DNA from 4 places in the Macrococcus armenti genome. Region 1 is predicted to be linked to each of the others. Evidence: predicted binding sites of a transcription regulator. Region 1 holds the regulator's gene; each other region holds the start of a gene.
What was found. Region 1 encodes Rex, which represses fermentation and respiration genes when NADH is low (regulators of the CRP and FNR family bind a similar motif). Its sites were predicted from a motif close to TTGTGAAATATTTCACAA; they were not measured.
Positions count from the first base shown of each region.

Region 2: the regulator Rex is predicted to act here: its motif matches at 3,178-3,195, upstream of LAU42_RS05830 (cytochrome c oxidase subunit 2A).
Region 3: the regulator Rex is predicted to act here: its motif matches at 3,248-3,265, upstream of LAU42_RS04085 (cytochrome ubiquinol oxidase subunit I).
Region 4: the regulator Rex is predicted to act here: its motif matches at 4,948-4,965, upstream of LAU42_RS00745 (nitrate reductase subunit alpha).

Region 1 covers NZ_CP083608.1:1,899,055-1,906,972, reverse strand. Annotated here, with positions in the region: gene tsaE (tRNA (adenosine(37)-N6)-threonylcarbamoyltransferase complex ATPase subunit type 1 TsaE) at 1-426, shown strand, start outside; gene tsaB (tRNA (adenosine(37)-N6)-threonylcarbamoyltransferase complex dimerization subunit type 1 TsaB) at 407-1,069, shown strand; gene rimI (ribosomal protein S18-alanine N-acetyltransferase) at 1,081-1,503, shown strand; gene tsaD (tRNA (adenosine(37)-N6)-threonylcarbamoyltransferase complex transferase subunit TsaD) at 1,500-2,507, shown strand; gene LAU42_RS10255 (ABC-F family ATP-binding cassette domain-containing protein) at 2,948-4,864, opposite strand; gene LAU42_RS10250 (redox-sensing transcriptional repressor Rex) at 5,015-5,647, shown strand; gene LAU42_RS10245 (twin-arginine translocase TatA/TatE family subunit) at 5,660-5,842, shown strand; gene tatC (twin-arginine translocase subunit TatC) at 5,883-6,638, shown strand; gene LAU42_RS10235 (GH32 C-terminal domain-containing protein) at 6,707-7,411, shown strand; gene LAU42_RS10230 (MurR/RpiR family transcriptional regulator) at 7,554-7,918, shown strand, end outside.
Region 2 covers NZ_CP083608.1:1,128,523-1,136,440, reverse strand. Annotated here, with positions in the region: gene LAU42_RS05845 (THUMP domain-containing class I SAM-dependent RNA methyltransferase) at 1-676, shown strand, start outside; gene LAU42_RS05840 (b(o/a)3-type cytochrome-c oxidase subunit 1) at 748-2,403, opposite strand; gene LAU42_RS05835 (cytochrome c oxidase subunit II) at 2,475-2,951, opposite strand; gene LAU42_RS05830 (cytochrome c oxidase subunit 2A) at 2,964-3,116, opposite strand; gene LAU42_RS05825 (dynamin family protein) at 3,249-6,629, shown strand; gene LAU42_RS05820 (sulfurtransferase) at 6,639-7,487, shown strand; gene LAU42_RS05815 (5'-3' exonuclease) at 7,490-7,918, shown strand, end outside.
Region 3 covers NZ_CP083608.1:765,576-773,493, reverse strand. Annotated here, with positions in the region: gene LAU42_RS11920 (IS3 family transposase) at 1-69, shown strand, start outside; gene LAU42_RS04095 (potassium channel family protein) at 182-844, opposite strand; gene LAU42_RS04090 (cytochrome d ubiquinol oxidase subunit II) at 860-1,879, opposite strand; gene LAU42_RS04085 (cytochrome ubiquinol oxidase subunit I) at 1,879-3,231, opposite strand; gene LAU42_RS04080 (glutaredoxin family protein) at 3,374-3,598, shown strand; gene LAU42_RS04075 (metallophosphoesterase) at 3,591-4,415, shown strand; gene ptsP (phosphoenolpyruvate--protein phosphotransferase) at 4,441-6,150, opposite strand; gene LAU42_RS04065 (phosphocarrier protein HPr) at 6,150-6,416, opposite strand; gene LAU42_RS04060 (DUF697 domain-containing protein) at 6,561-7,094, opposite strand; gene LAU42_RS04055 (class I SAM-dependent rRNA methyltransferase) at 7,149-7,918, opposite strand, start outside.
Region 4 covers NZ_CP083608.1:138,879-146,796, reverse strand. Annotated here, with positions in the region: gene narH (nitrate reductase subunit beta) at 1-1,243, opposite strand, end outside; gene LAU42_RS00745 (nitrate reductase subunit alpha) at 1,233-4,907, opposite strand; gene fdhD (formate dehydrogenase accessory sulfurtransferase FdhD) at 5,113-5,901, shown strand; gene LAU42_RS00735 (biotin transporter BioY) at 5,941-6,489, opposite strand; gene LAU42_RS00730 (ABC transporter substrate-binding protein) at 6,603-7,514, opposite strand; gene LAU42_RS00725 (EamA family transporter) at 7,671-7,918, shown strand, end outside.

The DNA of each region.
Region 1 (7,918 bases):
CAGCTCTCAGAGAAAATTGCCAAGTATGTAGTGCCTGGTACGGTCATATTATTAAATGGAGATTTAGGTGCAGGAAAAACAACATTCAGCCAATTTTTCGGAAGCGCATTAGGTGTAACTCAAAATATTACTTCCCCGACGTTCAATATCATTAAGTCATATGATGGACGTATGCCGTTTCATCATATGGATTGTTATAGACTGGAAGGCGCTGAAGATGATTTAGGATTTGATGAATACTTTTATGGTGATGGTGTTTCAATTGTTGAATGGCCAGAAATGATTGAAGATTTCTTGCCGGAAAGTTATTTAACGCTACAAATCAAACGTGTTGATGAAATGAGCCGTGAAGTAATTTTGAATGCGATAGGTGCTGAAGCGAATAAATTAAAGGAGCAGATTGAAAATGAAATTACTGCACATTGATACGAGTAATCAGCCACTTTCTGTAAGTATTACAGATGGAGATAGCGTACTCGCTGAGTTTAACAGCGGTATGCGTATTAATCATTCTATTACTTTAATGAGTCAAGTTGAAAGCTTATTGAAATATACAGGTCTAACGATGAAAGATATTGAAGGTGTTACTGTAGCACATGGTCCAGGCTCTTATACAGGGCTTCGTATCGGTGTAACGGCAGCTAAAACTTTGGCATATACTCTGGATATTCCTTTGTACTCAGTATCTAGTCTTGCAGCTTTAGCAGCAACAGTCAGAATGCATGAATTTTTATTAATCCCTGTTTTTGATGCGCGTAGAAACCACGTATATGCAGGTATGTATCGTTATAAAGGTGTTAAGCTGGAAATGATTGAAGAGGACCAGTATATCTCAATTGATGAATTAAATGAAAAATTAAAACAGCAGCACTTACCGTATATATTTTTAGGGATGGATGCCGTTAAACTGGAAGCATCGTTAAAAGGTCCTGTGTTTTACTGCATTCCAAGAAGTGCTGAAATGCGTCGTTTAATAGATACGAATGATCCAGTTAATGTTCATGCATTTGAACCGACGTATTTAAGAATATCGGAGGCGGAGCGTAATTGGTTGAGCAGTCAGGATTAATAATAAGGAAAATGGAACTCAGTGATGTTCCAGCAGTTTATGATATTGAACAAAAGGCATTTCCGAGTGGTTCATGGACGCTCGATGCATTTTATCATGAACTGGAGAAGAATGAGTTTGCGCATTATTTTGTGCTTGTTATAGATGAAGCTGTTATTGGTTATTTAGGGATGTGGATAGTAGTCGATCAGGCGCAGATTACGACTGTTGCAATTAATGAGCAGTTTAGAGGATTCGGATACGGAAAATTACTACTTGAATATGTAATAAATTACGCACGAATTACATGTGAGATGATGAGCTTAGAAGTTAGAATAGAGAATAACGCGGCACGAGGATTATATGAGAGTCTTGGATTTACTTACGGTGGCACAAGACGAGATTATTATGGTCCTGGTGAAGATGCGAAAGTGATGTGGGTGAAATTACGATGAATAATGAGAAGGATATAACAATTTTGGCAATTGAAACGAGTTGTGATGAAACAGCAGCAAGTGTTGTCCGCAATGGATATGAAGTATTAAGTAATGTTGTGAATTCTCAAATTGAATCACATAAACGATTTGGTGGTGTAGTTCCTGAAGTTGCAAGTCGGCACCATGTAGAAAACATTACGATGGTTATTGAAGAAGCAATAAGTGAAGCGCATCTTACATGGGAAGAAATTGATGCAGTGGCAGTTACAGAAGGACCTGGATTAATCGGTGCATTGCTCGTAGGTATTAATGCGGCGAAAGCGTTAGCGCTAGCGCACGGTAAACCACTTATCCCTGTCCATCATATAGCAGGACATGTTTATGCAAATCATATCGAAGAACGATTAACATTCCCGATGCTTGCTCTTGTGATTTCTGGAGGGCACACGGAACTCGTATTAATGAAAGGTCATATGGACTTTGAAGTGATTGGTGAAACACGTGACGATGCGGTAGGAGAGGCGTACGATAAAGTTGCAAGAACAATAGACTTACCTTATCCGGGAGGACCACACGTAGACCGACTCGCAGCAGAAGGTGAAGATGTATTAGACTTTCCTCGTCCGATTATGGAAGGGTACGACTTTAGTTTCAGTGGTCTTAAAAGTGCAGTCATTAATAAGTTGCATAATTTGAATCAAAAAGGTATTGCATATAATAAAGAGGACGTTGCTGCAAGTTTTCAAGAAAGTGTAATAGATGTGTTAACAGAACAGACGTTTAAAGCATTATTAGCATATGAGATTAATCAATTGCTTATATGTGGGGGTGTTGCTGCAAATAGAGGCATTAGAGCACGTATGGAGCAGATGTGTGAAGATAAAGGTGTAAAGCTATTAATACCACCATTGAATTTATGTACTGATAATGCAGCAATGATCGGCGCGGCAGCATATTATGAATATAGAGCTGGTAAATTTGGTGCAATGAACTTAAATGGTCTTTCAAATATTAATTTATAGTAGGATTAAATGTCCCCAAAAGTGACACTCGGCGGCTAAAACAGGTGTGAGTGTCCCAAAAAGTGACACTCATCAACAAAAACAGATGTGAGTGTCCCAAAAAGTGACACCGAGCAACAAAAACAGATGCGAGTGTCCCAAAAAGTGACACTCACAGCAATAACTAACATAAACATAAGAGGACGAAACGTAATATGACGTTTCGTCCTCTTTTTAGTATATAAATTATGTTCATAATAAACACGAACATACGTACTTGTACACAAGTTGTTAACAATTTGTGTATAACTATATGTCAATAGTACGTTTTACACAATTATTTCATTATGTTTTATGCAGAAATCTGTGGATAAACTGAATAACTTTGTGGATTACTTATATTTCAATGTTTTTAATGTGTATAACTTTGTGAATAGTCATTTTCAGAAAATAACGTGTTTTTATCCTTCTAACGTCATTTCAATTTCTGACCATTCTTCAAATAATGATTCATTTTCACGATTAAGTGCTATGAGTTCATCATTTAATGTATTTGCTTTTTCGATATCGCTGAATACTTCTGGTTTTGTAAGTTCGATTTCTATTTCATTTATGCGTGCTTCATGCACTTCTATTTGCTGTTCGAGCTTTTCTTTCTGGCGTTCCAGTTTTCTGCGTTCTTTTTGATTTGCTTTAAAAGCATCATAATCATTTTCTTTATATGTTTTTGTTTCCTCTTCAGCTTGATGTGCTAGTATCGCCATACGTTCTTCTTCTTTTTCGATGAAGTATGAATAGTCCCCTAAAAACATTCGGCCGCCTTCTTTATTCATATGGAATACTTTCGTAGCGAGTTTATTAATGAAGTATCGGTCATGACTGACAAATAATAATGTGCCGGGGTAGTGGATAAGCGCATCTTCTAATACTTCTTTCGCATCGATATCTAGATGGTTTGTCGGCTCATCGAGTATGAGTACGTTATGATTTTCTAAACTGAGTTTCGCAAGTTGTAGTCTCGCTTTTTCACCACCGGATAAGTCGTTAATAATTTTCTTCACGTCATCCTGGACGAATAAGAATCTTCCGAGTACTGTACGTATTTCTTTCTCCGGCATCGTGGGATAATACTGCCATAATTCTTCTAGTACTGTATTGTTAGAAGAAAATTCAGCTTGTTTCTGATCGTAATATCCGATAGATAGATTCGCACCGTATTGTACATCACCTGAGAGTGGTTTAAGGAGTTTTGCGATTGTTTTAATAAGTGTCGTCTTACCTATTCCGTTCGGTCCGATAAATGCGATTGCGTCTTGTTTTGATACGTCAAAATTTATATTCATAGCAAGTGGCGCATCGTATCCGATTGCTAAATCTGTGCAGCGTAATACGTCGTTTCCTGTTTCTTTATCAATTGAGAAACGTAAATTCATTGAATGATCATCTTGTTTCGGCATATCTATTTTTGTCATCTTCTCCAGAACTTTACGACGGCTTTTTGCCATACCGCTCGTTGATGCACGTGTAATGTTTTTCTGCACGAACGTTTCTAGACGTTTAATTTCAGCTTGCTGTCGCTCGTACTGTGCCTGCATCTTTTCATAATACTGGTCACGTAATTCAATGAACTTAGAGTAGTTACCGACATATTTCGTAACTTGACCGAGTGCGACATTGTATACAGTGTTGACGACTTTATCTAAAAAGTAACGGTCGTGCGAAATGATAACGATGGCACCGTTATATGTTGTTAAGTAATTTTCAAGCCATGCAGTCGTATCCATATCAAGATGGTTCGTCGGTTCGTCAAGTAGCAGCAAATCAGGGTTATGCAGTAACATTTCTGCAAGTGCAAGACGTGTTTTCTGACCACCTGAGAAACAGTCGATTGTTTTATTGAAGTCTTCTTCTTTAAAGTTCAAACCTGTTAATACAGATTTAATCTTCGTTTCATATAAGTAACCGTCTTCTGCTTCAAATTTATGCTGTAACTTTTCGTATTCAGTGAGCTTCTCCTGATACGCTTCACTTGCAGCATCATCGCTATGTTCGCTTAAGTACAGCGCAATATCGTTCAGTTCATGTTGCATACGTTCCAGATGCAGAAAAGGTTTCTTCATCGCCTCATATACAGTACCTTCTGCATTTAAAGTCATCTGCTGCGTTAAATAACCGATATTCACATGTTTTGCGATAGACAGATGTCCCGTATCATAATCTTCAGCACCCGCGAGAATTTTCATTAAAGTCGTTTTACCGGCACCGTTCCGTCCAACGATGGCAATACGATCGTTGGATTTAACTTCGAATTTCACATTTGAGAATATATTTTCACCTGAGTAGGATTTTGTTAAATTACTTGCTTGTAATAATATCAATGGTTTCACCTCATCTTCATTGTACAGTAACACATAATAAGTTGGAATCTTTTATCAATGAATTCACAATTTCACATAGTCTTTTATATATATAAGTGTTATAATAATGTCGATGTGAATGTTATCACAAAAAAGAAACGGGTGAATAGGATGTCGAAGGACGAAATTAAAATTCCTAAAGCCACTTTAAAACGACTTCCTTTATATTATCGTTTTGTTAATACGTTATATAATTCAAATGTTGAACGAGTGAGCAGTAAGGAATTAAGTGATGGGTTACAAATTGATTCTGCTACGATTCGTAGAGACTTCTCCTACTTTGGAGAACTCGGAAAGAAAGGTTACGGCTATAACGTTAACTTTCTACTCAACTTCTTCAAGACAACATTACAGCAAGATATGATTACGAAAGTTGCAATTATTGGAGTCGGTAACTTAGGTACGGCATTAGTAAACTATAATTTTTCAATTAATGACCGTATGAAGATTACAGCAGCATTCGATGCGAATCCGGAATCAATCGGTAGACAAATTGGTAAGATTGAAGTTCAGGATATGAAAGATTTTGAGAAAGTTGTTGATAAGACTGGTATTCAGGTCGTAATATTAACTGTACCGGGAAGTGTCGCGCAAGACGTCGCAAATAGAGTGACAAAAGCACAAATTAAAGGTATATTAAACTTTACACCAGAAAGATTAAATGTACCGAGTGGCGTACATGTTCATCACATTGATTTAGGCGTTGAATTACAATCTTTAATTTTCTTTATGAAAAATCATTAGGGGGATAAATACATGTTACTTGGTTTTGCATCACCAACAATTTTAGTGTTTTTAGGTATTGTCGCGTTAATTATATTCGGTCCTAAAAAAATGCCGGAATTCGGTCGCTCAATGGGAGAGACTTTAAAGGAATTTAAAAATGCAACAAACGGTATTATGGATGAAGATAAAGATGATAAAGAAGTAAAAAAATAAAACGGCATCTGTGCCGTTTTTTTATTGAGAGGTGATTACGGTGGATAAGGATAATTTAACAATAGTTGAACATCTTGAAGAATTGCGGGCAAGACTTATGGTTGTCGGTTACTTTTTAATTGCAGGTATGTTCATTGGATTTATATTCGGTAAACCTGTCACAAAGTTTCTTACAGTAACGGATGTACCTAAAGGCATTGCATTAAATTACTTTAAAGTATCTGATCCGCTTTCTATTTATTTGAGCGTTATTATGATTATTGCGATTATTATTATTTCACCGGTAATCCTCTATCAGCTGTGGGCGTTTATATCACCGGGTTTACATCCACAGGAAAGACGTGTGACGCTTGCGTATATCCCTTTTTGTATTATTTTATTTTTTGCTGGGATGAGTTTTGGATACTTTATATTATTTCCTTACTTTATTAACTTCTCACTTGAACTCGCAAGTGATATGGGATTACATCAGCAAATCGGTGTGACGCAGTACTTCGGAGAAATGGTGAAGATTACGATGCCGTTTGGCTTTGTATTCCAGTTACCGATACTACTATTATTCTTAACACGTCTTGGCGTTGTGAATCCGATATTCTTAAAGAAAAATAGAAAGTATGCGTACTTTATTTTAATGGTAATTGCTGCTATTATAGCGCCACCAGATACGATGACTTATATCATTTTCGTATTGCCGATGGTGTTGCTATATGAATTCAGCATCCAGATCAGTAAAATCGGTTATAGACAGTATTTGAAAGGCGAGCAGAAATTAATAGAAGAGGAATTAGAGAAGTAGTGATAAAGCTGCTTCTTTTTTTATATTTTCTGCTAAAATAAAAGTAATATATTTCAAGGAGAATCATTATGAAGGAATTACATCATTCACAGTTAAGTGAGCAGGAATTAGCAACGCTGGAGCGTCGCCTAAAGACGAAGCTTAAACCATATCCGGATAAGTTGAAGTATGATATGCCTGACCATGGCTTTGATTTTGACCCTATATCATTATTAATAGATGAATCAGAGCGTTGCTTACTTGTCGGACGCATTAACGGTGAACTTGCGACACCGCGTATTATGACATTTGAAGATGGTGAGCTGAAACAACGGCCGGCATTCTCAGAGCATTGTCGTGGAAAGCTTGAGACAGCTGAAGGTTATGCGACGAAGAAAATTGTGCGTCTGCATCCTTATGAAGGTAAACGTTATGAGCTTATTGCGGATATTATAGATAATGATGCGCTTGAGTTAAACATAGAACTACGCGTTTCAAGGAGAGAACGTACAGTCATGACATATGATACAAGCACACAGCAATTTATAATTGATCGCACGGATAGCAGCTTGTCGACTGTTGAGGATTTTAAAAGAGTTATTACGTTACACGCACCGTTAACGTCACTGCATTGTTTCGTATATGAACATACGATTGAAATCTTTATCAATGATGGTGAAGCTGTTATGTCGACATATATTAATACGACAGATGATGCAGATGGAATTCGTGCCTCAGCACTCCGTGGTCAAGTGTATTTGAAACTGTCGAAGTATGATTTGTCAGAAGTGTAAAAAAGCACGAAAAATTTACAAAATTTTAGTTTTAATTATTTCCAACAAATAGTATATTTATACTACAATATAATAAATGTAACAATATTAAATATTACATTACATAATTCAAATTAGATTTATATTGCTAGGGGATGAAAAAATGTATTCAGTATTAGGACAAATTACTAAGATGTATGACAGCTTTACACCAGTTGAGAAGAGAATTGCAGATGTAGTAATAGAATATCCGGAGAAAGTTGTTAACTTGCCTATTAAAGAAATTGCAAGCCTTTCAAATACGAGTGAAGCAGCAATCGTTCGCTTCAGTAAACGTCTCGGTTTATCTGGGATTAAAGTTGTAAAAGTTGAATTAGCGCGTGAGCTGCATACAATAGCAGATAAGAAAGTTCCGACAAAAATTGAACTTACAGATGACAAAGATGTTATGAAGGAAAAAGTATTTAATAATACGATTCAGGCACTTTATAACACGGAAAAAGTAATATCAGCACAAGTAATCGATGA
Region 2 (7,918 bases), 770 kb from region 1:
CCTCACAATTGATACATCAGGTGCTGGACTACATAAACGACGTTACAGACTTGCACAAGGGGAAGCACCGATGAAGGAGACTTTAGCTGCTGCATTAGTATTATTATCAAACTGGAAAGGTGAAACACCTTTTATTGATCCATTTTGTGGTTCTGGAACAATTGCCATTGAAGCTGCAATGATAGCGCAAAATATTGCACCGGGTTTCAATAGAGATTTTGCAAGTGAAGCGTGGGATATTATTCCTGATGGATTATTTGATGAAGAACGTACACTTGCTGAAGAAGTTGCAGAATATGACAAGGAAATTTCAATTACCGCAAGTGATATTGATCCTAAGATGGTGGAAATTGCTAAAAACAATGCGATTGAAGTTGGGTTTGGTGATATTATTACGTTTAAGCAAATGAATGTACATGATTTAACTTTAACTGGAGAGAAAGGTGCAATTGTCGGGAATCCACCATATGGCGAACGTATCGGTGAACGAAAAGAAGTTGAGGAAATGTACAAATTTTTAGGTGAATTAATTCATAAAAATCCTGAATGGTCACTTTATATTTTGACGAGTTATAAAACATTTGAAACATTAATCGGTCAAAAGGCGACAAAACGTCGTAAACTATTTAATGGCTATATTGAATGTACGTATTATCAATATTGGGGTAAAAAATAAAACAAAATTAAAAGCGATAGAAACTATTTAATGTTTCTATCGCTTTTATTAATTATGTCATTATTAATTGTTTACCAAAGTTTACCTTCACCCATACCAGCAGCACCTGGAGGTGGATTCATAAACATTTGTCCAATCGGCACAGTATATGCCACTAAAATAAGTGCGATTGTAACGACGATTAAGAATTTCCAGTTTTCTACGAATTTATAAACTGGTGCAGCTTCATCCATTGCTTCAGAAACTGGGAATGCTTCATAACCTTTAGGTGCAAAGAATGCAAGCTGAATAAATACGATTACAACCATAATAATTGAAATGAATAATATCGTACCACCAATTGCCTGAATGACTTGATAAGGAATCCATTCAGCAGCAATTTCTGAACCGCCATAAGTCGAGTAAGTTGAACGACGAGGTGCTCCGAATAATCCAACATAGTGCATCGCACCAGACATAATTGACATACCAATTGCCCACATGATGCCTTGTGCTATTGCTAATTTGTTGATTGCTTTAGTCATTACACGACCTGTAGCATGTGGTATTAACCAATACATTGTACCAAAGAATGTTAAGATTACAGCTGTTGCAACTGTTAAATGGAAGTGACCTGTAATCCAGATTGTATTATGTACAACTTGGTTCATTTGGGCAGATGCGTTTACTAAACCACCAGCACCACCTGGAATGAATGCAACCATTCCAATGAATGGTAATACGAAACGTGCATCGCTCCAAGGTAGCGTTTTAACCCATCCGAACAATCCTTTTGCACCGATATTTCGTCCATATGCTTCAAATGTTGCAAATAAACTAAATGCTGTCATTAATGAAGGAATTACTACCATAAACGTTAATACAACTTGTACATATTTCCAAGTTACATCAATCCCTGGTTCTGTTAATTGGTGGTGAATACCAACCGGAATTGAGAAGAACAGGAATAACATAAAACTCATGCGTGCTAAATTATCACTGAATGCTTTTGCACCGATAATTTTTGGTACGACAGCATACCATGCCATATAAGCAGGTAATAGCCAGAAATAAACTAATGCGTGACCAAAGTACCAGAATAACGTACGACTAAGTGTAACATCAATGCGCTCAACTAATCCAAGAGACCAAGGAATCATCTGGAATAATACAGTAGAAGCAACACCAATAGAACATACGAACCACATAACATTATTGATTGCAACCATATAAGAAAGTAATGGTGACTTCTGTCCTTTATGCTCTTTTTTCCACTGTGCATAACGCATCACTTGTCCAGCAGCTGATAACCATGAGCCAACAACTACAAGTGCCATACCAACATAGAAAATAACATGTGCTTTTAATGGTGCGTAGAAAGTATATAAAACTGTCGCTTTATTAAGAAGAACCATTGTAGCTGCCATTGCAGTACCAATTAACATTACCCAGAAACCAAGCCAAATTAATTTACGTTGTAGTGGGCTAAGCTCACCACAAGTACGAATTACAGCGGCAGTCTGGAAACCTAAAATAAAAAATGTTGTTAATACTAAAGCTAAAATAATACCATGAACTGTTAATATTTGATAATAACCAATACCTGCTGGTAATTCTAAAGTACCTGAGCGTACTAGTGTTTGCAGTAATCCTGCTAAACCACCAATTATTAAACATACGATAGCAACATACATGTGTGCCATTACTAGTTTACCGTCTTGTTTTGACATTTCTACACGATTTGCCATTTCTTCTTTATGGTGATTTCTAAACGTAGATCTGTCGTCGAATGCACCATTATCCAATTTAAATTCGTTCATTATTTATCAACCACCTTAATGTTTGACTTCATATCAGCGTGTCCCATACCACAATATTCATTACATAATAATAAATATTCACCTTTTTTATCAAACGTCTTCACAAATGTAGAAATATGACCTGGTTCAATCATCATATTTACGTTTGTATGTGCAATTTCAAATCCGTGAACTACGTCACGACTTGTTGCGATAATTTTTACTTTTGAACCTTTTGGAATTTCAACTTTACCAGGGTTGTAGTTGAATGCAGAAACTACAAATACTAATTCATAATCCCATTCTTTTCCTTCAACTTTATGTAAACCTGGCTTACTGAATACTTCATCTTTATCGATGAGTTCTGGTGCGATGAATTCACGTCCACTTGCAATAGGCTCATGTCCATTATGTAACGCAGAAACAAATATAATACCTAGAAACAGCACTAATGAACCTATACCTAGTCCAAGCCAAATTTTCTCTAACTTATGCAATGTTTTCCCCTCCTAAATTCGTTCAATAAATAATATGAAAATTGCAAACCATGTAATCACAAAAATTGCACCTAATGTAAGTACAGATGCCATTGTGCCACGTAAATCTAAATCTTTATGATCTGAATGATCATTGGCTTGATTTAAATTTTTATCGTCCTTCATATCGAACACCCTTTCTTATTAACTTTTCTTTCTTTATAATAATAGAGTGTTACATATATTAATGTGATATTTATCACACTTTTTGAGATTTCGTTATTTTTTTCACAAATAAATTTTAGTGTGGGGTATGAAATGAAAAATACTGAAACGATTAAAATGTTATATCAATTAAAGAAAGAAGTTGAAAAGTCTGATCATCATTTACTTGTCAGCCAAATAAATGAAGTGATAAAGAAAGTACATTATCAATATAATATTGTTAGTTTTATCGGCCATTTCTCGTCAGGAAAGTCTTCGTTAATCAACAAAATATGTAAAGAAGAAATTCTGCCAAGTTCACCGATACCAACAACGAGTAATACGGCACAAATCATTAGTGATGATAAATCTTTAATCCGTATAAATATGGAAAATCAGACGTATACGGATGTTGATGATTATAAAACCGTTAAGCAAGTAAACACTTCCAATACTCAAATCGAATCTGTTGAAATTCATAAAGATAATTTGCCATTTCAAAAAGGAACTGTTATTCAGGATACGCCTGGAATTGATGCGACATTTAAAAATCATGAGGAAAGTACTTTAAAGTACTTATTAATAAGCGATGTTGTTTTCTATACAGTTGAATACAATCATGTAAATTCAGAAAAAAATTTTAATCAGATTAAAGATATGAATAAGCTTGGAGTGCCGGTCATATTAGTCATCAATCAAATTGACAAGCATAATGAAAATGAACTATCGTTTGAAGCATTTGAGCAAACGATTCAAAATAATATCAACCTATGGGGTATTGCTGTTGAACAAATCATTTACACATCGATATTTGAATGTGAACATAATCAATTTTTACAATTAGATTCAACATTAAAAGAAGTAATAAATGAAAATATTAAAAATAGAGATGCTTATTATGATCGAATTATTAATTATATTGAAGCGTCTCAAACTGAATATCTTAAAGAAAAGAAAGCAGCGCTATTATCAAAATTAGAGATTGATGAATCAGAAGTAGAAAATGCGTCTGAAAGAAGTAAAACACAGGAAACATTAAATGAACAAATTCAATTGCTTACTGCCGACGACAATTCTGAACGAATAATAGAGGAAGTAAGAAAAATCATCACAAATGCATACTTAATGCCTTTTGAACTCCGTGAAAAAATCGCAGAGATGCTTGAGACATTTGCACAAAATTATAAAGTTGGTGGTCTATTCGGTAAACAGGCTAAGCTGCAGAATGCGCGTAATACAACAACTGAGAAAGTTGTTGTAATGTTAAATGATATTCTCGATAAACAAATTAATTTTCAACTCAGGCATTTTTATGATCAGTTTTCAAAGTATAGTGAAACGCCATCACTATTAAATGAAATTCGTTATATCGTAACAGTAGATGATGTACAAAAGCATATAAAAGCACAACCTGAAGTTACGAAAGACTATGTATTAATATTTTCTGAACAATTAAAGAAATATATTGAACAGTTTATTGTACAAAATCAGAAATCGTGGCTTCAAAAGTTCATAAAAAGTATAAATTTGTCTAAAATAAATAATGATAGTGACATTCATCAATCAAGTTTATTTTATGACTATTTTGAAAATGAAAAACTAATTACTTCAATTACGACTAGGAATTATACGCATTACTATATACATATCGATGAGTCGATAGATAAGTTGATTGATAGATCATATGTGACATTAAACTTAAAAACTGAAAATATAACACCTCATAAGACGCAACACAAAAATAATGGTGCAGGTGAGCAGGTGGAACTTGAAACACAAGTGTTACAAATGTTTAATGACGTAGCATATTTTAAACCTGATATAGAAAAGTTAGAAGCACAACTCAGAAGAATACAGGAAGATGTTACAAAAATAGTCGTTTTTGGGGCATTCAGTGCAGGAAAAAGTGCATTAATCAATGCAATGTTAAAGGAAGAAATATTAAAATCATCCCCAAATCCAACAACGGCGAGTATAACCGAATTATATTATGGAGATAAGCACTATGTAACATTTAAAAGTGAAGAGGTGTTATTGAATAAGTTAAACAGTATGACATCAATTACACATCCAAATTATCAATCAATCCAGGAATGGATAAAACAGAATAAGCGTCAGCTTAAAATCTTAAGTGATGAAGACAAAAGCTTTGCTCAAGGGATAATTGATAATTACTCAATTTATAAATCATATATTATCAATGCATCTACGATTGAAATCGATAAAAATGAAATTGAAAAATACACAGCTGAAGATAGTCATGCGGCTTTTGTTAATAAAATTAAGATAGGAATAGAAAATGAATTCCTTAAAAATAAAATTATCATCGATTCACCTGGTACAGGAAGTACAAACAGTCGTCATACGATGGAAACGACAGAAATAATTGCTGACAGCGATTTACTTATATATGTTTCTTACTATAATCATGTTTACACTGAAAAAGATAAGGCGTTTTTAACGTATTTAAATGAAATTGAAGTTATGAATGAAGAAAGTAAGAATTTCTTTGTCATTAACGCGGTTGATTTAAGAAAAAATGATGATGAACTTGATCTTGTGACTAATTACTTGAAAAATGAATTAAGCCAACTTAACATACATGATGCTATTTATCCTGTATCTAGCAAATCAGCTTTAACACAATATGATGAAAGATTCTCAGCATTTGTGTCTGATGTAGAACACTTTGTATCAACTACAAGTAGAGTTCAAAAAATTAAACAGTTTAACATGAATGCGCATAGACTATTACGAAATGCCGAAAGTATGGTAACTAACTATGAATCATTTAAAGAACAGCAGGCGTTACAACAAAATCAGTATAATGAATGGTTACAAAATGAGCCATTACCTGAGAATATTATCACGAACATTGCAACGAATCTTGAACGATTTCTTCATGAGCAAGTTACATATTTAAAGGATAAGATGAAAATACAGCTCTATGATATTATCAAGTCAGAAATTAATACATCACAATTGAATGCTGCAATGGAAAATCAATACAAAAACGCTGTTGCAACGAAATTAATATCTGAATTCCAATTCATTGTTCCAAGGCTCAATAAGGCGGCACAAACGTATTATAAAGCTGAAACGGCATTAATTTCTGAACAATTAATGAAGTATAATATTACAGAAGATGTATCATTCAAACTACCAATATTAATGATGCAGGATATAAAATTTAGTTCGATAGCGCATGAAATTGAAAAAATCAGTTTACCTGCAATTAAAGAAAAACAATTAAAGGACATGAAGTTAAGAGATACGCTCTTTACACAAATTCATGCACTAACAATGAATGAAATGGAGCAAATATTAAAGCAATTTGAGTTAATGATGAATAAGAACTTAAAAGAAAGCGAATTGATTATAAAGCAACATATTAACAATATGAATCATCAAATTAATTTAGAGATTGATGACAAACTTCAAACTAAGTTGGATGATCGCACTGTACTTCAAATAAAACAAATATTAGAAAGTTAAGGTGATGAGATGAAGATATGGATAGATGAGCATGAGGCTTATCAATTATATGCATCAGATGAAGCCATCATTTTTGATTGTCGCGGTATTATGGATGATGAACGTGCAACATTTCAAAATTTTTTAGATTCGCATATAAAAAATAGTATATATATTTATCCATTACTAACAGGAGATAATAAAATCAGTGGTGGCAGGCATCCATTGCCAGACTTAAATTTGTTTTATCATTCTGTCAGCAATTTAAGTAAAGGTAAGCACATTATAGCGATTGATCATAAGGACGGATTTTATGCTACAAGATTTCTGTATTTATGTCATCTCGTTCATTTGAATTGTTATATTATTGACGGTAGTTTTGAAAATTTGAATCAATTTCCGCTTGCAAATAATGATGATAAAGTATTTATTAACATAAACGAATATATTTCATCCGTCAAATTTGATGAAATGACTGACGAAACGATAAATTATAATGACGAATACAATTGTGCGATTTTTAAGACGCATAATGAAATTAATAATGGAGAAAAACAAATTTTGATTGATGCCCGTAATCACGAAAGATACAAAGGTGAATATGAACCAATTGATCCGATTGCTGGACATATACCGGGTGCTATTAATATACCGTTCACCAAAATTTTTGAACAAGGTTTTATAAAAAGTGGCGCAGCATTAAAGGACATATTTGGAGATGTATTAAATAAGAAATCTATTGTTTATTGCGGATCAGGATTATCTGCTACACCACTATATGCAGCGTTAAAATCGCTTGATGCAGACGTTGCACTATATGCTGGTAGTTTTTCAGAATGGTGTAACATTTATCCTGAAAAAATTGAGACTGGAGAATAAGTATGGAAAATATATTGATTGTTGATGGTATGGCATTGCTATTCAGACATTTCTTTGCAACGAGTCTGCATGGCAATTATATGAAAAACTCAGAAGGGATTCCTACTAATGGTGTTCAAGGCTTTGTAAAACATACGTTAAGTGCAATTAAAGATACAAATGCCGAGCACGTTATCGTTTGTTGGGATATGGGTGCTAAAACGTTCCGTAATGATATTGATGAAAATTATAAAGCGCATCGACCTGCGCCTCAGGAAGAGCTTGTTCCACAATTTGAAATGGCTCAAAGTGTTTCAAAAGCATTAGGTTTTCTGAATATCGGTGTACATCATTATGAAGCTGATGATGTAATAGGTACTTTAGCGAAAAGTCTGGATAACAATTATCATATTACCGTAATAAGTGGTGATAGAGATTTGCTGCAAATACTG
Region 3 (7,918 bases), 1.1 Mb from region 1:
AAATCAAAATTAGAATGGAAGAGCCCGATAGGGTTCAGAGAAAGTAGACTAAATGTAAAAATTGCATAAAAAAATGGAATGGATTTCTCCATTCCAAATAGTCTAACTTTTAGGGTTCACTACAAAGAGCGATTTATTAGTTTTGCTCGGTTTTGCTTGTGGCAGTTACAGACTCTTGCTATTATTCTTTCATTATTTTTTTCTCAAAGCGGTTCAGATCGTTGTCATGCCCGATCATTATTAATATATCGCCATGTTCAATATCAACCGTTGGATCCGGTGATACGATAATTTCTTTACCGCGTTTTACAGCAATAATGTTAATACCATAGTTCGCACGTATATCAAGCTCTAAAATCGTACGTCCCTGCAATGCTTCTCCGGCACGAATCTCAACGATTGAATGTTCATCTGATAACTCTAGATAATCCAGTACTGACGAACTTGCTAAGTTATGTGCAATACGGCGTCCCATATCTCGTTCCGGATGCACGACTGTATCCGCTCCGATTTTATTCAATACTTTCGCATGATAGTCATTTTGTGCTTTAGCTGTTACTTTCTTAACACCTAAATCCTTTAATATTAATGTTGTCAGTATGCTCGCCTGAATATTATCACCTATCGCTACAATTACGTGATCAAAGTTACGAATGCCTAAACTTTTCAGTACATTTTCATCTGTTGTATCCGCAATAACAGCGTGCGTTGCGATATCAGCATATTCATTTACACGTGCTTCATCTGAGTCAATCGCCATAACGTCTATATCTAATTCATTTAATTCTTTTACGATACTTCCACCGAATCGACCAAGACCGATGACAACGAATTCTTTTTCCATTTAAACTACCCCTTGTTATTTCTTTTTCCCTTTGACATAATCTGCATCAAAGATAAATAATCTTAATAATAAATATAAAGAAGGGATAAGTAAAAGTAAACCTAAAATAAACACAATGACTAAATAAAATGCCATCGTTTCATTCACGACTGCTTTATCCATGTTCACATACGGATATAAAATGTAAGGTAATTTACTAATACCATATCCGTAAAATGCTGTAGCGAACTGCAGCACGACAAAGACAAATGCAATATCGAGTGATTTCTCGAAGTAATACAGTGCCAGTGCAATTAAGAAAAATATGATACTTAATCCAAACAGCCACCAGTAGTTACCCACTGCTGTATTAAAGTGCTGTTCATTTTGCTGTCGTAAACTTAAAAATGTAAACTGACAAATGATTAACATTGGCAATGCCCAAATTAAATACCATTTTCTTAAAATTGTATATGCCTGCATATCTTTCGCGCGCTTTGCATAAACAGTTAAAAATGCTGCAGAAATAAAGAGCACCGATATAATACATAAAAATACGACGCTCCATGAAAACGGGCTCATCAGTAATTCTAACCAGTCCAGCTCTACCCCTTTTTTCGTCTCATGAATAAAGCCGCCTTCAGAAATTGTTAATACTGTTGAGAATGCAGCCGGAATTAATAAACCGCTAATACCGTACAATGCGACCCATGCGAGTTTAGAATCTTTACCGTACGTTTCAAATGCATAGAAACTCCCACGAATCGTTAGTAGCAGTAATGCGATACTGACAGGAATTAATAACGTCGTACCAAAATAGTATGCAGTATCCGGGAAGAACCCGACAATTCCTACGAAGAAGAACACAAGGAAAACGTTCGTCACTTCCCATACAGGGTTTAAATAACGTTTAATGACGTCACGCAGCGCATTTTCCTGTCGCGTAACTTTCGCGTATAAAATAAAGAATCCTGCGCCGAAATCAATCGATCCTAATATGATATAACCGAACAGGAATGTCCAAAGTACAAGTATACCAATATGTTGATAGTCCATTATGCTCTACCCCCATTATATGTCTTTTCATACAGTTCGATATCACTTGATGCTGACTTATCCTTGAACATGCGAATAAGTACGTAGCTACAGCTGAACGCAAGTATTAAGTACAGTATACCGAATGCGACAAGTACCAGACTGACACCTTCAGCATGCGTCACACCTTGCGCTACTTTCATGTATCCTCTCAGCAACCATGGCTGACGTCCCATTTCAGCTAAGAACCATCCAAATTCAATCGCTAACATACATAGTGGTCCAGTAAGGGCTGTCATATACAGCATAAAGTTATTCGTGCTTGCACTTTTACGTACTTTTCTTAAAATGACATACAAAACGCTAACTGCAAATGCAAACATTCCGAAGAACACCATTAAGTCAAAGAAATAATGAACGATAAGTGGTGGCTGTTCATCTTTAGGGAATTCGTTCAGTCCCTTTACTTCTGTATTAAAGCTATTATCAGCTAAAAAGCTTAATACGCCCGGAATTTTTAATGCACCTTTTACTTCCTGCGTTTTTTCGTCAAGCACACCGAAAAGTACTAAATCTGCATTCTTTTCAGTTTCAAAGTGCCATTCCATCGCTGCTAATTTCTCAGGTTGCTCTTGATGTAAAAATTTCGCTGATAAATCTCCTGCAAGAATCGTCAGTAAACTGAATACGAGACCGATAATCATCGCCATATGCAATGCTGATTTATGATAATCACGGTCTTCACTGAATCTATCTTTCAGTAACTTTACAGCTGCCACACTCGCGACACAGAATGCAATCGTCATACCACCAGTTGTAATAACGTGGAATGAACGCACGATAAATGATGGGTTAAACATCGCTGCAATCGGATCAATATTAACGAGCACACCGTTTTTCACTTCAAATCCTTGTGGTGTATTCATAAATGAGTTCACACTCGTAATAAACAGTGCACTTAAAGTTGAACCGATAATAATCGGAATATTAAGCGCCCAGTGAATCCATTTGTTTTTAAAGCGATCCCATGTGTACAAATAAATACTTAAAAATATTGCTTCAAAGAAAAACGCAAATGTTTCCATAAATAAAGGCAATGCAATGACCTGACCACCAAGCTTCATAAACGATGGCCATAAAAGTGACAGCTGCAGACCGATTATTGTTCCAGTTACAACACCGACTGCAACTGTAATCGTGAACGCTTTCGCCATACGTCTGGCAAGCGCGATATACTTCATATTACCTGTCTTAATTCCGATACCTTCTGCAATCATAATCATAAGTGGCATTCCAACACCAATGGTTGCGAAAATAATATGAAATCCTAATGTCATCGCAGTTAATATTCTACTCATAACGAGTCCGTCCATTAATATAATCCTCCTTTTGTGATAATACTCACATAATTATAATTGTATATTACAATTTCCTTTTTTAAAAGTAATTGAACCGCTTAATTATGACAAATCTGTGTTATAATCTTCTCATTATGATGATTAAAGGAGTATTCAGATGAACATAGAAATTTATACGCAGGATGATTGTCCACCGTGCACATTTATAAAACAATATTTCACAAATAAAGGTTATGTATTTATCGAGAAAAATATTAAGCATATGCCATATAAGATTGAAATGATTGATTATAACGCGATGAGTACCCCACTGATTAAAATAGATGACACGCTATTTTATCAGCCGGATATCGAGAAGATTGAAGCGTATCTCAATGCTTAAACATTTAATGTATTCATTTATTGACCGTTTCGGGGAAAGCCTTATCCCATATGTACGAAATCCATTACACAAGTTAACAATTAATACAGTTAAACTTAACGGCTTAAAAGAACACCATGACACACCACTTAAAATCGTCCATATCTCTGATTTGCATATCGGTTTTCAGTTCAGTTACGATGATTTAATCCAAGTGATTCAAGAAGTAAATGACTTGAAACCACATATCGTCTGTATTACTGGAGATATGTTCGATAATCTCGACCGTTTTAAAGAAAATTCAGCGCGCTATATTCCATTACTAAAAACAATACGTGCTAAACATAAATTTTTCGTGTATGGCAATCACGATCAGCGTGCACATCGTACACACGATCTAGAGCGAATGATGCATCATGCAGAAATCGAAGTGTTAAACAATTACGGTAAATATATTCACTTTGATGATGAAGCAATTTATATATGCGGTACGGACGATATTATTAATAGTGGTGGTAATATAAAGCAGATGCTTAGAAATAAAGATAACTCCGCATATACGATTGCACTCGTTCACGAACCTGATTTCGCAAGATTCACGAAACGATTCGACATCGATCTGCAGTTATCAGGCCATTCTCACGGCGGACAAATTCGACTGCCAATTATCGGCGCTCCGATCAGACCGATGCTCGGCAGGAAATATTATAGCGGATTATATACGTTAAAGTATAAACGCCGAAAAATGAAACTGTATACATCAAATGGACTTGGGACGACACATTTTCCATTCCGAATCGGTGCCAGACCAGAAATAACATTATTTGAAATAAAATAAAAAGAGCAGCGTACGCTGCTCTTTTTTATAGGTAAGCTTCTACAAGCTTCACAACTTCTTCTTGTGTTGCACAGTTTAATGCCTGTTCAGCAACTTTAGCCATTTCTGGTTGGCTTAAGTTTTTAATTTGACGACGTGCTTTTAAGATGCTTGTCGCACTCATACTGAATTCATCAAGGCCTAAACCTAATAATAATGGAATCGCAGTCGTATCTCCTGCCATTTCTCCACACATACCAGTCCATTTACCTTCTTTATGACTCGCATCAATAACTTGTTTCACAAGTCTTAAAATTGCTGGATTATATGGCTGGTATAGATAAGAAACGCGTTCGCTCATACGGTCTGCTGCCATCGTATACTGAATCAGGTCGTTCGTTCCGATACTGAAGAAGTCAACTTCTTTCGCAAAAATATCAGCCATCGCTGCAGTAGATGGAATTTCCACCATAATACCAAGTTCGATATCATCTGCAACTTTCACTTTATCTGCAAGTAACTGTTGTTTCTCTTCTTCTAAGATTGCTTTTGCATCACGGAATTCGTTAATCGTAGCAATCATCGGGAACATAATGCTTAATTTACCGTAGCTTGATGCACGTAATAATGCACGGAGCTGTGTTCTGAATATATCCTGCTGATCAAGACATAAACGAATTGCACGGTAACCTAAGAATGGGTTCATCTCTTTCGGTAAGTTTAAATATGGTAACTCTTTATCGCCACCGATATCTAAAGTACGTACAACAACACGTTTACCGTCCATCTCAGATAATACTTTCTTATAAGCTTCAAACTGTTCATCTTCAGTTGGCATCGCATCGCGACCCATGTATAAAAACTCAGTACGGTATAAACCGATACCTTCAGCACCATTGTTTTTAACACCATCTAAATCATTCGGTGTACCAATGTTTGCTGCAAGTTCTACATGAACGCCTTCTTTCGTTACAGTCTTATCACTCACAAGCTGTTTAAGTTCTTCTTTTTCCTGTAAGAATTCAGCTTGACGCGCTTTATAACCTGTAATTGTCAATTCATCAGGATTTACAATCACTTCTCCAGATAAACCATCAACGATAACAAAGTCACCTTGCTGTACTGATTCCGTTACATTTTTAGTTCCTACGACTGCAGGAATTTCTAATGAACGACTCATAATTGCTGAGTGACTCGTACGACCACCGATATTTGTCGCAAATCCTTGAACGAACTTCTTGTTCAATTGTGCTGTATCTGATGGCGTTAAATCTTCAGCGATGATAACAACAGGCTCATCGATCAATGTCGGATTCGGTAAAGCAACACCTAAAATATGTGAAAGTACACGCTTCGATACGTCTTTAATATCTGCTGCACGTTCTCTCATATACTCATTATCCATCGATTCAAAGATGTTTACGAAGTTTGTAGAAACTTCTGATAAACTCGCTGCTGCGTTCATCTTATTGTTACGAATATTCTCTTCAATCGGGTTTATAAGTTCCGGATCTTCTAATACTAATAAATGTGCATCAAAGATTGCTGCTTTATCAGCTCCAAGCGCAACTTCTGCATTATTACGAATTTGTGTTAATTCAACTTTAGATTGGTTCACTGCAGCTTTAAATTTCTCAACTTCAGCGTCAACATCTGATACTGTATCATTCGAAAATGATAAATCAGGTTCAATCAAAAGGTATGCTTTTGCAATTGCGATGCCATCTGATGCACCAATACCTTTTAAAGTCGTCATTATTTGCTTAAGCCTTCTTTTACTAAAACTTCGCTAATTGCATCGATTGCTTCTTTCTCATCGCTACCTTCAGCGTAAATTGTAATTTCAGCGTCTTTACCAACACCTAAACTCATAACACCCATGATTGATTTTAAGTTTACTTTTTTCGCGTTATATTCTAACTGAATGTCAGATTCAAATTTGCTAGCTGTTTGAACTAACATTGTTGCTGGACGTGCGTGAATTCCTGTTTCATCGATAATTACGTAAGATTTTTGTTCCATAATAATAGTCTCCTTTAGGCTGCATTATGCATTAGTTTAATATATAAACACTTGTCTATACGTTTTCAATATACCAAAATTTTTTTGTAAACTCAACGATTTGATACGTTTTATAGCGAAATTGTGCAAATGTTCACAAAATGTTTACACCATTAATTCTCGTGCAACACGTTCACATTTCTCAATATGTTTCTCACCGAGCTTCTTCATCATATAATAACTGATTGTACCGCTCACTGCCTGTCCGAATACAGGTACCCATTTCGATTGCTTTAATGCTTCACGACGAAGCATCATTTTGAATACGACCGCTACAAATCCTTTCGTTACTTTCTTACCGATAAAGTCACTTCCTGACTTCGCAGCTGAGAATACAATCTTCTGTTTAATGTCATCTGTATAACCACTTACTTGTTTATGACTTAAACCGTATTCTTTATTAATATTCTCGATAATATCTGTCATTAACTTTAAATCTGCAGTTACATCAAGCCCTGGAATTGGTACAACTGCTGCAGCTGATGACATTAACGATTTATTATGCAGCATGCTTTCTGCGCGTTTACGACGTTCGATCAAGTCCGCTTCAGTTTGTGGCAGACTGTTAATAACCTGCTTTTTATCTTCTTTCGTCAATTGTTTTGACGCCATATCAATTGCTTTATCTAATAAACTCATAGTTATTGCCTCCTGTTGAATTATATACACATGTATTCCCAAATTTTTAACGCATTAACCGTTAATTTTTACGAAAACGACTTTTAAATATTTTGAAGCTTTATATTTATCTGTCGTTCTGAAGTCTTTCGGCAGTCCCATAATTTGAGTAATTTCATAGTCGGCTTTATCTTTCAATGTATCTTCTATCATCGCTCTGAACTGTTTTAATGAAACGTTTGATGCGTTCGTCGATAATACAAGATATCCACCGTAATTCACAAGTGGTAACGCCTCTGTCACAAGTTCATGATAATGATCTTTCACGGTAAACACTTTCTTCTTATGGCGTGAAAAGCTTGGTGGATCGATAACGATAATATCAAATGTTTTCAGATGACGTGCAAAATAAGCTAATGCATCAAATGCATCCATCGTTATAAATGTCTGATCTTCTAAATTCATCTCGTTTAACGCAAAGTTCTGCTCCATTAATTCTATCGAACGCTTCGCAATATCTACATTCGTCGTTTTATAGCCATTTGTACCGACTGCAACTGAAAAGCCACCCGAATACGCAAATAAATTCAGCATATCTTTATGTTTCGTGTCCATCTGCTGTAATTTTTTACGCACATCGCGCTGATCTAAAAACAATCCAGTCATTGCCCCGTCCGTTAAATCAATCATATAATGCAGATTGTTTTCCTTAATAATAATCGGAAACTCAGCCTCATTGTCACTGACGACATTCGTCGGCACATTTTTATCATATCTAAGTTTCTCATATATCGTTTTATAATCGAAAACTGCTTTAATCGCTTCAATGATATCCGTTTTGTAAT
Region 4 (7,918 bases), 440 kb from region 1:
GCATCATCGCCATACGTTGAAGCGCTTCTTTTACAGTTTTCGCATCGCCTGCTGTTAACATATTCGCTAAATATTGAATAGGTAAACGCATTTCTTCAATTGCAGGGAAAATCATATCTGGATTTTTAATCGAATCTTTACCTTCAAAGTAGTTCATAATCGGGCTTAATGGCGGGCAGTACCACACCATCGGTAATGTACGGTATTCCGGATGTAATGGGAATGCAAGTTTATATTCAATTGCCAGTTTATACACCGGTGAGTTTTGAGCTGCTTCAATCCAGTCCTGCGCGATACCATCACGTTCAGCCTGTGCAATTACTTCAGGATCATGTGGATCTAAGAATAAATCAAGTTGTGCCTGATATAAATCTTGTGGATCTTTCACAGTTGCTGCTTCTAATACGCGGTCAGCATCATATAGTAACACACCTAAATAACGCATACGTCCTGTACATGTTTCAGAACAAACTGTCGGAAGCCCTGCTTCAACACGCGGGAAGCAGAATGTACACTTCTCAGCTTTATTCGTTTTCCAGTTGAAGTAAACTTTTTTGTAAGGACAACCTGTCATACAATATCTCCAGCCACGACATGCATCCTGGTCGACAAGCACGATACCATCTTCATCTCGTTTATACATCGCACCACTTGGGCAACTTGCGACACAAGATGGGTTTAAACAGTGTTCACATAACCTTGGTAAATACATCATAAATGATTGTTCGAAATTGAATTTTATTTCTTCTTCAATCTTTTGAATGTTTGGGTCTGTTGGTCCTGTAATATGTGCACCTGCTAAATCATCTTCCCAGTTTGGTCCCCATTCTAAGTCCATCTTTTTACCTGTTACTAATGATTCAGCTGTTGCAACTGGTGAATGCTTTTGTTCTTTTGCGTTCGTAAGATTTGCATAGTTGTAAGTCCATGGCTCATAATAATCTTTCATTTCTGGCATATCAGGGTTGTAGAAAATTTTCCCTAAAGCAATTTTAGAAAGTTTAGAACCTGATTTAAGCTCTAGTTTACCTTTACTGTTTAATTGCCATCCCCCTTTATATACTTCCTGGTCTTCCCAGCGTTTCGGATAACCGATACCCGGCTTTGTTTCTACATTGTTGAACCACATGTATTCAGCACCTGGACGGTTTGTCCACGTACTCTTACATGTAATACTACACGTATGGCATCCGATACATTTATCTAAGTTCATTACCATTGCGACTTGTGCTTTAATCTTCAAGCCAATCAACCTCCTTCATCTTACGTACAGCAACGTAAACATCACGTTGGTTACCAATCGGACCGTAATAGTTAAATCCGTAACTAATTTGTGCATAGCCACCAACAAGTTGTGTTGGTTTTAAGTGAATACGTGTTGGTGCATTATGTGATCCACCACGTGTATCTGTAATTTCAGAACCTGGTGTTTGAATATGTTTATCCTGTGCATGATACATAAACATTGTGCCGCGTGGCATACGGTGCGATACAACAGCACGCGCTGTCACCAAACCGTTACGGTTATAAACTTCTAACCAGTCGTTATCATTAATATCATGTTGCGCTGCATCTTCGTTACTGATCCATACTGTTGGACCACCGCGGAATAATGTTAGCATGTGCAAATTATCCTGGTATGTTGAGTGGATATTCCACTTACCGTGCGGTGTTAAATAGCGTAATACTAAACTATCAACGCCACCTTTAACCTTTTTGTCTTTCGTACCGAATACCATTGGTGGTAATGTCGGTTTATAAACAGGCAGTGACTCACCGAACTGCTGGAACACTTCGTGGTCGATATAATAACTTTGACGACCTGTTAACGTTCTAAACGGAACGAGACGTTCAATGTTCGTCGTAAATGGTGAATAACGACGACCTAATTTATTTGAACCCGGGAATACTGCTGTCGGTATAACTTCACGCGGTTGTGCTGTAATGTTCTGGAATGTAATTTTTTCAGCTGCACGTTCTGCTGAAATATCCTTTAATTCCATACCTGTCTGATTTTCTAAATCTTCATATGACTTTTGTGATACGTGACCGTTTGTTGCTGATGAAACATTCAGGATAACATCTGCCACGCGTTTTGCTGTATCAATTCTTGGCAATCCATTTTTCACTGTGTCGTCTTCGTAAGTACCAACCATCGCGCGTAACTCATTGTATTCTTCTTTAACGCTGAAGCTTACGCCGTGTGCACCAACTTTACCATTTTCCAGTAAAGGTCCTACTGATACATATTTATCGTACACATCTGTATACGTACGATCTACAACTGCAAATCCTGGCATCGTTTTACCTGGTACTGCTTCTACTTCACCTTTCGTCCAGTCACGAACGATTCCCATAGGTGTCGAGATTTCCTGCTGTGAGTCGTGTGCAAGTGGTGCAGTGACAACGTCCTTGAATGTACCTTTTAAGTGACGTTCTGACATTTCAGAGAATGTCTTCGCGATTGATTTATAAATATCCCAGTCACTTCTTGACTCCCAGAGCGGATCGACCGCCGGGTTAAACGGATGTACAAATGGATGCATATCTGTAGAAGATATATCATGCTTCTCATACCAAGTCGCAGCCGGTAATACGATATCTGCATAAAGTGGCGTTGTTGTCATACGGAAGTCAAGTGCTACTAGTAAGTCTAATTTACCTTCAGTATCTTCACGCCATACGATTTCTTCAGGTTTTTCAGTTTCATTTGGTTCAGCGAGTAAACCATGCTTTGTACCTAATAAATGTTTCATAAAGTACTCTTGTCCTTTTGCTGAAGAAGAAATTAGGTTAGAACGCCATACGAATAATGTTTTCGGGTGGTTCTTCTTATTGTCTGGATCTTCTACTGCAAATTTCGTTTCACGTGATTTAACGCTTTCAACAGCACGTTTTAAAACTTCTTCATTCGTAAAGTTACCCGCTTCACGCGCATCTTCACCGAATAATAAGCTATTCGTATCAAACTGCGGATAAGATGGCAACCATCCGAGACGTGCAGCAAGTACATTATAATCTGCCGGGTGCTGATGTTTTACATTCTCAGCAAGTGGTGATGTTAATGTATCTACGCCTGACTCTTCATATTTCCACTGATCTGTAGCAAAGTAGAACCAGCTCGTTGCGTTTTGTAATCTTGGTGGTCCTTGCCAGTCTTTTGCGAATGCAATTGTTGACCAGCCTTCAATCGGACGACATTTCTCCTGACCTACATAGTGTGCCCAGCCTCCGCCGTTTACACCTTGTGTTGCACATAATGTAACTAAGTTTAATACTGAACGATAAATCGTATCTGAGTTAAACCAGTGGTTGATACCTGCACCCATAATAATCATAGAGCGTCCACCTGTATCGATTGCATTTTGTGCAAATTCTCGACCGATCTGAACAACGATTGATTGTTTTACACCTGTAATTCTTTCCTGCCATGCTGGTGTGTAAATAGAGTTTTCATCGTCATATCCTTGCGCTTCTAATGCAGTATTGAAGCGATTAACACCATATTGTGAAAGCATTAGATCATAAATTGTCGCAACATATTGCTCCGTACCATCTGCAAGCGTTACTTTCTTCGCTGCAATTGGACGTTTGAACGTTCCGTTACCTGCGTTATCAAAGAATGGGAACACAATTTCTACAACTTCATGATCTTTATCTTTAATCGTCATTGCAGGGTCAATTTTAGTACCGTCTGTTGTTTCTAATTTAATATTCCACTTCACATCTTTTTCCCATCGTTGTCCCATCGTACCGTTAGGCACAACAATTGAATCTGATATATCATCATATACGACCGGTTTCCACTCGCTATGTTCAGAAGTATCTCCTAAATCGCTTGAACGTAAGAATCGTCCTGCTTTTAATGTATCTTCATGTTTATCTAACATAATTAAGAACGGCATGTCTGTATATTGTTTTGCGTAATTAATAAACATTGGTTCCTGGCGCTTTTCATAAAACTCATCAAGAATAACGTGCGTCATACCTTGCGCAAGCGCCGCATCTGTACCAGGATTCGGTGCTAACCAGTTATCTGCAAACTTAACGTTTTCAGCATAGTCTGGAGCAACTGATACAACTTTCGTTCCTTTATATCGTACTTCTGTCATAAAGTGCGCATCCGGCGTACGTGTTAATGGTACGTTAGACCCCCACATAATAATATATCCGGCATTATACCAGTCACTTGATTCTGGTACGTCTGTCTGCTCACCCCAAATTTGCGGTGATGCAGGTGGTAAGTCCGCGTACCAGTCATAGAACGATAACATTTCTCCACCAAGTAACGAGATGAAACGTGCACCTGATGCATACGAAATCATACTCATCGCAGGAATTGGTGTAAACCCTGCGATACGGTCGGGACCATATTTTTTAATCGTATAAATTAATTGCGCTGCAATAAGTTGTGTCACTTCACGCCAGTTTACACGTACGTGACCACCCATACCACGCGCTTGCTTATAAGATTTTGCTTTTGTTTCATCTTCAACAATTGATTGCCACGCACGAACCGGATCTCCAGTTGTTTCTAAAGCTTCCTGCCACATACGCCATAAAACACCGCGTACATACGGGAACTTAATGCGTAACGGACTATATTCATACCAAGAGAATGAAGCACCACGTGGACAGCCACGGGGTTCAAATTCCGGCATATCCGGCCCACATGATGGATAATCGATTTGCTGGTTTTCCCATGTGATAATGCCGTTTTTCACGAATACTTTCCATGAACATGAACCAGTACAGTTTACACCGTGTGTCGTTCTTACAACTTTATCGTGACTCCAGCGTTGTCGGTACATCTTTTCCCACTCGCGACTTTTCTCTTCTAACACTGACCAATTTCCATTGAACTTTTCTGTAGGTTTAAAGAAACGTAATCCTGTTCCTATTGCCATTTACAACACTCCTTTTAGACATTTGCCCTCTTACTATAGATTATGAAACTTTTCACAAAAGAGAGCCATTGGGGAATGTCCTAAAGTATGTAGGGGAATCCCTATAGGTTAAAATAAAAGAAATCATTGAAAAATTGAACTTTTCAAGTAAATGACAATTACGTAGCATACATAATTTGATATGATATATAAAGGGGGAATTATTATGACGCATGAAGTTTACGTTACAAACAAAATAATGAGATTTGAAAATGATGCATTGCATGAAGTCAGTGATCAAATTGCAACAGAATTCCCACTAACGATCTACATTAATAACGAAGAGTTTGCAACGATTGTGTGCACACCTGAATATATGGAAGAACTAATTATCGGTTTCCTCGCATCAGAAGGTATTATCCGAAAGTTCAGTGACATTGAGAAATTCCATCTTGATGACTCTAAAGGACTATGTCATATTACGCTTTCACATGCGATTCATTCAATACACGCAAATCATTCTAAACGGCTGATCAGTTCCTGTTGTGGTAAAAGTCGTCAGTTTTACTTTGTTAACGACATGCAGACATCTAAAGTGTCGACTACTGACAAAACGATAACACCAGAAGAAGTTATCCGCATGATGCAGCATCTCCAAAGTGAAAGTAAGGCATTTCAAGTTACAGGAGGCTTGCATAATGCCGCAATTAGTGACGGTGGCAACTTCTACTTACACCGAACAGATATCGGTCGACATAATGCGATGGATAAATTATACGGACACTGCATTTTAAATCGAATCCCGATTAAAGATAAAATATTAATATTCTCAGGTAGAATCTCTTCAGAGATATTGATAAAAGCCTCTAAAATCGGCGTCGGGATAATATTAAGTAAATCTGCACCGACAGATCTTGCTATTAAGCTTGCCGATGACTTAAACATTACCGCAATCGGTTTTATAAGAGATGATAGCTTTAATGTATATAGTCACCCTAATCGTTTAATTACATAAAACATGTATAATAAAAAGCGCCTACTCAGGCGCTTTTTATTATATATTTAAGCTTCTCTTCACTTGTGGGTTTTTTCGTAAACTTACAGCAAGTATTGCTGCCAGTAATGCTTTAATGAAATCACCTGGCAAGAATACTAATACAGACATATATGCCTTTATTAAATCCATATGTAAGTTTTGTGACATAAAAGCACCACCGATTAAGTTACATAAGATGACACCGACAAGCGCATTAATGATAAATACTTTCCATACTGAAAGTTGTTTCATCTTATCTGTAAATAATCCAATTAAATACGCTACAACAATGTATGACAATAAATATCCACCTGTCGGACCGAAAAATAATGCAAATCCTCCGCGGCCACCTGATAATACAGGTGCACCGACTGCTGCAAGTAACAGGAAGATGAGGACAGCAATTGTTCCTTTCTTACGCCCTAATAAACAACCCGCTAACATAATACCTAAATTTTGCAGCACGATTGGTACTGGTAATCCAGGTACCGGAATTGGTGGAATAATCCCCATTGCAGAAATTAATGCTGCAAACATCGCGATGATGACTAAATCTTTTAATTTCATTTCTTTTACCTCTTTTCAACAGAATAAATTTATTTTACAACAATCGTCAACTGTTTAAAATATAAAGTTGACAATTAAGGTAAAATAACGGCCGGAATATCCAGCCGTTATCATTATTTTAAGTTCATTAACTTCTCTTTTAATACTTTTCTCTGATGTTCTAACGAGATTGGATCGTTAAACCAGAAATCCTCCGCATCATATTCTACGAGACGATTATTTTTAACTGCGTCCATGTTTTTCCATAAGCTTGATTCTGTTACCGTGTTGCTGACTGCACCTGAATCACTAGATACAAGTACAACATCACCTGCATATTGGCCTAAGCTTTCAGAAGACACTTTCTTCCAGCCTGTTGGTTTAACATCTTTTACGATTTTATCCTGCATCTTTAAACCGAATGCCTGATAAATAATCTCTGAACCACGTCCCCAATTATCTCCGTATACATAAATTTCTTTCTGGAAGAACTGGAAGATAGAATATGTTTTGTCAGCACCAAGATGTTTCTTAATTTCTTCTCCATCTTTTTTCGTTTCTTCATGCCACTTATCGACAAAAGCTTTTGCCTCTTTTTCTTTACCTACAATTTTACCTAGTAATTCGTGTACTTCTAAATAACCGTGTTTTGTATATGTGAAAGGAATTGTCGGCGCTATTTTCTCATATTTCTTGTTATCTTTATCTGTATCAAAAGAAATAATTAAGTCTGGTTTTAATTTCGCAATCTTCTCGATATCGCCAGGATTTAATTGTTCTACACCTTTTAACTTAGGTTTTAAAATATCAGATTGGAACGCATATTGATCTGCACCAACTGGAGTTACTCCTAAATCAATTAAATTCCCTGCATAACTCGCACCCATTACAACGATTCGCTTCGGTGCTTTAGGAATCTTGATTGTTTTACCGCTATCTGTTTTAAATTCAACTTGCGCATCTGTACGCTCTGTTTTTGTTTCTTTACTACCACATGCTGCAAGCACTACGATACATGCAACAATTAACATGAGCAATTTCTTCATTCATTCTTCCTCCAATTGATATTGATTATCATTACCAACCAATTATATAAAGTACATGCTATAAAAGCAATATATTTTTTTAAGCGTTATAACATTGAAATTCGCATATACAATCTCTATAATCTTTAATAATACGCTTTATAAGGGGTATACGACATGAGTAACACAACTAAAGGCATTATCCTTGTAACATTAGGCGCAATGTTCTGGGGAATCGGTGGAACAGTATCTCAGCAAATGTTTCAGACATTCAATCTGCCACTGGATTGGTTTATTACTGTACGATTATTTTTTAGCGGCATATTCTTATTACTTCTTGCTTTAATAAGAAATCAGCCGATATTCCACGTGTTTAAAGATCGTTACACGATGGTTCACCTAATCATCTATTCGATATTCGGTAT